2 linked regions of the Buchnera aphidicola (Macrosiphoniella sanborni) genome follow. The protein of the gene in region 1 binds, or shares a complex with, the protein of each later gene. Links are inferred from orthologs where the notes say so. Each region holds a gene or a part of one and is shown on either strand. Other genes may lie near its edges.

Region 1 (3,746 bases):
AAATTAATATGAAAATATATCTAGTAGGAGGAGCAATTCGTGATGCATTACTTAATTTACCTGTTAAAGATAAAGATTGGGTTGTAGTGGGTGGTACAAAAAAAATATTATTAGAAAAAAAATTTCAACAAGTTGGTAAAGATTTTCCAGTATTTTTGCATCCAGAAACACATGAAGAATATGCTTTAGCAAGAAAAGAACGAAAATCTGGTAGAGGATATACTGGTTTTGATACTGAATATCATTCTAATGTTACTTTAGAAGAAGATTTAGTAAGACGTGATTTAACAATGAATGCAATTGCACAAGATGAATATGGTAATTATATTGATCCTTTTCACGGGCAAAAAGATATAAAATGTCGTTTAATACGACATGTTTCTGAATCTTTTATAGAAGATCCATTGCGAGTGTTACGTACAGCGAGATTTGCTGCAACATTAGTTCATTTAGGATTTACAATCGCAGAAGAAACTATGATTTTAATGAAAACTATAGTGAAAAAAAAAGAATTATCATATCTGACTACTAATAGAATATGGAATGAAACAGAGAAAGCTTTTAAAACACATAATCCGCATGTATATTTTCAAGTATTATATCAATGTAGTGCATTACATTTTTTTTTCCCGAAGATGTTTTTTTTATACGAAAAAAATTTTTTTTTCGATTATAGACTTTTAAAAAAATTTTATGATCATAATATAATATTCATGAAATTAGCTAAAATATCGATACAATATAAGGATATTGACATTCGTTTTTCTTATTTATGTCAATGTATTTTAGTTAATAATATTTATAAAAATTTTTCTAAAATATTTTTTGATATATCTTCTTCTTCTATTATAAATAATTTATGTAAAAATTTTCAGATTCCTTCATATATTAGAGAGATAGCGGTTTTAAATGTAGGATTTTATTACTTTTTAAATACTATTTATTATCAATCATCTGAAAATATTATAAAATTATTATTAAAAGTTGACGCTTGGAGAAAACCAGAACGTATTGAAAAAATAGCTATTTTAATTAATTTTGATTTTTTAAATAAATTAGAAATACAATATTTTGATATTCTACCTGGAAATTTTTTAAAAAAATGTTTTTCTATTGTTAGTAATATTTCTGTTCAATCTATTTTAAAAAAGGGTTTTCAAGGCTATCAAATTAAAAAAGAATTAATGCGTTTAAGAATTGAAAAATTAGAATTATGGCGTCATAAAAATATAAACTTTATTTTATTTAAAAAAAAATAATTTTTAATTAAATAATTAATTATTTAATGAAAAAAAATAAATTAATCCAGATATTGTAAAACGATATATTCCAAAAAATATTAATGATGTGTTATTTAATATTTTTAATAAAATACGAACAAATATTAAAGAAACTAAAAAAGATATGGTGAATCCTATAAAAAATATTGGAATATCTAATATTTTAATATTTGTTAAATGTTTTGATAAATCAAAAAAAGATACTCCAATTAATAATGGAACAGATATTATAAAAGAAAATTCTATTGCAACTGATTTTTTTATACCTAATAGAATAGCAGTTGCTATAGTGACGCCAGATCTTGAAAAACCAGGATATAAAGAAAGAATTTGAAATATTCCAATGATAGTAGATTGTAAAATACTGATATTATAAATATTATATATTTTATACTTTTTAGGTTTAAAGATTTCAGAAAAAAATAGTAATAATCCACCAGATATCAAACCAATAATAACGTTTTGAATATTAAATAATTTTTTAATTTTTTTATAAAACATCAATCCCAAAAATATTGTTGGCGCAATAGCACAAAGAATATGAATATTATTTATTTTTTTTTTAAGAATATTAGATTTTATTATTTTTAAAATTTTTTTTCGGAAGAAGTATAAAATAGATAAACTAGAACCTAGTTGAGTAAGTATTTCTAATATTTTTATATTGTTATTTTCTATGTTTAAATTTAAATAATAAGAGGCAATAATCATATGTCCTGTAGATGAGATAGGAAGAAATTCTGTTATTCCTTCTATGATGCCAATAATAATAGAAGTAATAATTTGATATAAATCAATCATATTTACTCCTTTAAATAACATAAATTATCATTAATTATAATAATAATTGAAAACGGTACTAAATAACAGCACCGTTTTTTTATATTAAAAATTAATTATATAAAGTTATAATAACTGTTTCCCCAGCAATAATGGCGCCAGATGATTTTTCAATTTTTTTAAAATTATCTATATTAGATATTACTACAGGAGTCAAAACAGATTTCGCATTATTTTTTAAAAAATCTAAATCAAATAAAATAATTTTATCTCCTATTTGAACTTTTTGTTTATCTTTAGCTATTGTGGTAAATCCTTGTCCTTTTAATTTTACTGTATCAATTCCGAAATGAACGAATAATTCAACATCGTCCTCTGAAATAATTGAAAATGCATGTTTGCTTTCAAATATTTTTCCAATAGTTCCATTCACTGGTGCGAGTATTTGATTTCCTATTGGTTTAATAGCAATCCCATCCCCGACAATTTTTTTAGAAAAAACAGGATCTGGAATATCTTCTATGTTTAGAATATCACCAGATATAGGTGCAATAATTTTTATTTTTTTAGAAAAATTGGTTTTTTTACTATTAAACAAGTTAGAAAAGAAACTCATTTTTTTCTCCTAATTACTTTTTTATATTATTTTTTTTCATAATTTTCTACCTTTTAATAATTAACAAATGTTTCTATTAAATGAATTATTTCTTTGATTGTTGGTAATGTTAATGCTACTTTTGCTAATTTTTGAGCATCTGAAAAATATGTTTGTCGAATGATTTTTTTAATTTTAGGAATATTTATAGAGCTCATACTAAATTCATCTAATCCCATACCTAATAAAAGAATTGCAGCACGTTCATCTCCTGCAAATTCTCCACACATGCCAGTCCATTTACCATGTTCATGTGAAATGTTTATTACTTTTTGAATTAATTTTAAAACAGCTGGATGCATGGGATTATAAAGATGTGAAATTAATTTATTTCCTCTATCAACAGCTAAAGTATATTGTGTTAAATCATTAGTACCAATACTGAAAAAATCTACTTCTTTAATTAAATATTTTGCAATGATAGCTGAAGATGGAGTTTCAATCATAATTCCAATTTTAATATTTTTATCAAATAATATATTTTTTTTATTTAATATATCTTTTAGTATATTTATCTCTGATTTTAATAATCTGATTTCTTCTACAGATATTATCATAGGAAATAGAATACATATTTTACCAAAAGCAGAAGCTCTAAGAATGGCTTTTAATTGTGCATGTAATATTTCTTTACGATCTATTGAAATACGTATAGCTCGCCATCCTAAAAAAGGATTTTCTTCTTTTGGCAAGTTCATATAAGGAAGATCTTTATCGCCTCCAATATCCATTGTTCTAATGATAACAGCTTTATTTTGCATTGATTCTGCAATTTCTTTATATGCTTGAAATTGTTCATTTTCAGTAGGTAAAGAATTTCTACCCATAAATAAAAATTCAGTACGATAGAGACCAATACATTCTGCACCATTATTTTTTGCAGAATTAATTTCTTGTAGATTCCCAATATTAGAACCTATTTTAATACTATGACCATCTAGAGTAGTCGCAGGTAAATTTTTTAAAATAATTAATTTATTTTTATTGAAGAAATATTTTCTTTGTATTATTTTTTTTTGATTAATTAATTC
Region 2 (3,222 bases), 310 kb from region 1 along the record:
ATACTACTTTAAGTAATACAATTTTTCTGTTTTTGTAAACATTATTTCTCCAGTTTTCACTAACACTAGTTCTACTTTTATTTCATAAGAATTATTTTTATCTAAAATAGTACTATTTAGATAATATTTTACATGATTTTGACGAGCTAATAACATAGAAACATTATTGTCTAAATGATTATTTATATTTAATATTCCTAATTTTTTTTTATTTTCTTCAATAATTTTTTTTTCAAGAAAATAAATATTTTTATTTTTTTGAAATAATTTTTTCTTGATTAAATTTATTAAATTTTCTTCATTAAAAATCAGATTTGTGTTATTTTTTTGAACATCGACAAAAAATAATGTATTCTCATAAAAAGATATATTTTTTGATTGTGTTATTTTTGTAATTATATTTTCTATAGCAGTATCAAAATCTAATAAAATTAAATTGGTATTGTTTTTTTGTATAATACTATCGTTTATATGATTAGAAACATGACAACCATTTAAAAAAAACATAACATAAAAAATTAAAAAGAAATATTTATTCAAAATTTGTCCTTCAATCATTTTAAAATATGTCAGTTATCATCATGTTTTAATATTAATATAAAAATTTAAGTTTTTCTCCACCTAGTAAATGCATATGAAGATAATTAATTTCTTGTCCTCCATTTTTATTACAATTAATAATAATTTTATATCCTGTTTGACTAATTTTTTCTTTTTTAGCAATTTTTACAGCAATATAAAACATATGTGCTAAAATATATTTATTATTTTTATTAATTTCATTAGATGATGCAATAAAACAATTAGGTACAATTAAGATATGTACTGGTGCTTTTGGTTTTATATCTGTAAATGCAGTTACTTTATGATCTTGATATACAATATTAGCTGAAATTTTATTATTAATAATTTTTTTGAAAATTACACCATCTTCCATTATAAAGATCCTTGAATTTTTTATATTTTTTTTATATATTCATCTATTTCTGTTTTAATATTTTCAGATCTTGTTCCAAATACAATTTGTATCCCTAATCCTGAAATGATTACGCCTGCGGCTCCAATATTCTTTAGATTATCTTGATTTACTTTAGAAATTTCTAAAACAGTAATTCTTAATCGTGTAATACATGCATCTAAATTCTGAATATTATTTTTCCCTCCTAATGCATCAATAATATATGGAGCTATTTCATTATTATTTTTTTTTAAAACGTGATTTATTACATTTTCACGTCCAGGTGTATATAAATTAAAATTAATAATGATAAAATAAAACAGACTATAATATAATAATCCATAGAACAATCCGACAATGGGAAAAAGAAAAATATGATGACTATTTCCACTCAATACTATAAAATCTATTAAACCATGTGAAAAACTCGTTCCTGAACGCATATCTAAAAAAATACATAATGGAAAAGATAATCCTGCTAGAATAGAATGGATAACATATAGTATTGGTGCAACAATAATAAATGAAAACTCAATAGGCTCAGTAATACCAGTAAGAAAAGCAGTTAATGCTGCTGAAATCATAATACTACCTATTTTTTTTTTATTTTCTTTTTTAGCTGTATGCCATATTGCTAAAGCAGCACCTGGAAGACCATACATTTTAAAAATAAAACCTCCTGATAAATTACCAGCAGTAGAATCTCCAGCCATATATCTTGCAATATCTCCATGAAAGACTTGTCCTATAGAATTAGTATATTCACCAATTTGCATTTGGAATGGTACATTCCATATATGATGTAATCCAAATGGAACAAGTGCTCTTTCTACTAATCCGTATAAAGCAAAAGCTAGGATAGGATTTTGATATGCTGCCCATTGTGAAAAAATCTGTATACCTTGACCAATAGGCGGCCATATTATAGATAATATTACACCTATTAATATTGCAGATAATCCTGAAATAATAGGTACAAATCTTTTTCCAGAAAAAAAACCTAAATATTCAGGTAATTGAATACGATAAAATTTATTAAACATATATGCGGCGATAGCACCCGCAATAATTCCTCCTAATATACCAGTATCAGCAAGATGTTGATGCATTATAGTATCAATATTTGTATGTAAAATAATTGGTTCAACTGCATTTAATGTTTGAATTAGAATTCCATAGGACACTACTGCAGCTAATGCTGCAACACCATCGTTTTTTGTAAAACCAAGAGCTACACCAATAGAAAAAATTAATGGCATATTTGTAAAAACAGAACCTCCTGTTTGAGCCATAATTTCAGAAAGAATATCTGGTAATAAAATAAAATGTGCTGATCCTATTCCGAGTAATATTCCTGCAATAGGTAATACTGAAACAGGTAACATTAGTGATTTACCAACCTTTTGTAGGTTTGCAAATACATTTTTAAACATATTCAAAAGACTCCTAAATATATATCAAATTTTTTCATAAATTATATGTTATGTTGTAATTGAAAGAGTTTATAAAAATTATTTGTTGTAATTTTCGCAACAGTTTTTATATCTATTTTTTTTATTATAGATATTTTTTTTGCTATATTAAACAAATGAGCCGGCTGATTTTCTTTTCCTCTATACGGAACTGGTGATAAATATGGGGAATCTGTTTCGATTAATAAACGTTCTAAAGGTATTTTTTTTATAGTTTTGCATAGTTCTATAGAATTTTTAAAAGTAATAATGCCAGAACAAGAAATATAAAAACCTAATTCTAATAATTTTAATGCTGCATTAAAATTTTCATTAAAAGAATGTAATATACCTGTACATTTTTCTGCATGTTCTTCTTGTAATATTTTAATGGTATCATGCATTGCATTACGTGAATGCACTATAATTGGTTTTTTTAATTTGATTGCAATTCTAATATGTTCGCGAAAAAAATCTTTTTGTATATTTTTATTTTCAGGATTATAATAATAATCTAAACCTGTTTCACCTATTGCAATTACACGCTTAATATTTGATAATTTTTTTATGATATTAAAACAATCTTCTTGTTTATCAAAATGATTTAATTCTTTTGTGCAGTTTAAAGGATGTATACCACAAGAATAAAAAATATTATGATATTGTTCAAATAAATTTTGAATTTTATGAAAATTTCTTATAGAAGTAGAGACTGTTAAAAATTTCTTGACATAATTTATAGAAGACTTGAGTAACATATCTTTTATACTTTTATGTAATAGATGATAATTTAATCTATCAAGGTGGCAATGT

Evidence for each region. The genes of interacting proteins can lie anywhere in the genome.
Region 2: the proteins of crr (region 1) and ptsG are in contact, whole or in part, in an NMR structure (PDB 1O2F), measured with the Escherichia coli proteins. The link is inferred for Buchnera aphidicola (Macrosiphoniella sanborni) from one-to-one orthologs.

What each region holds. Positions count from the first base shown.
Region 1 is NZ_CP034864.1:64,375-68,120, forward strand. Bases 925-3,746 are described here. They hold crr (PTS glucose transporter subunit IIA), read right to left. Parts: upstream 2,677-3,746; coding sequence 2,173-2,676; downstream 925-2,172. Other genes in these bases: D9V74_RS00285 (tRNA CCA-pyrophosphorylase), read left to right, coding at 925-1,259; D9V74_RS00290 (undecaprenyl-diphosphate phosphatase), read right to left, coding at 1,275-2,081; ptsI (phosphoenolpyruvate-protein phosphotransferase PtsI), read right to left, coding at 2,730-3,746. In the rest of the region: more of D9V74_RS00285, read left to right, coding at 9-924. UniProt on the Escherichia coli protein: The phosphoenolpyruvate-dependent sugar phosphotransferase system (sugar PTS), a major carbohydrate active transport system, catalyzes the phosphorylation of incoming sugar substrates concomitantly with their translocation across the cell membrane.
Region 2 is NZ_CP034864.1:376,628-379,849, reverse strand. What follows is about bases 175-3,054. They hold ptsG (PTS glucose transporter subunit IIBC), read right to left. Parts: upstream 2,392-3,054; coding sequence 958-2,391; downstream 175-957. Other genes in these bases: D9V74_RS01685 (TatD family hydrolase), read right to left, coding at 2,433-3,054; D9V74_RS01695 (histidine triad nucleotide-binding protein), read right to left, coding at 593-937; D9V74_RS01700 (hypothetical protein), read right to left, coding at 175-540. Outside these bases: more of D9V74_RS01700, read right to left, coding at 4-174; more of D9V74_RS01685, read right to left, coding at 3,055-3,222. UniProt on the Escherichia coli protein: The phosphoenolpyruvate-dependent sugar phosphotransferase system (sugar PTS), a major carbohydrate active transport system, catalyzes the phosphorylation of incoming sugar substrates concomitantly with their translocation across the cell membrane.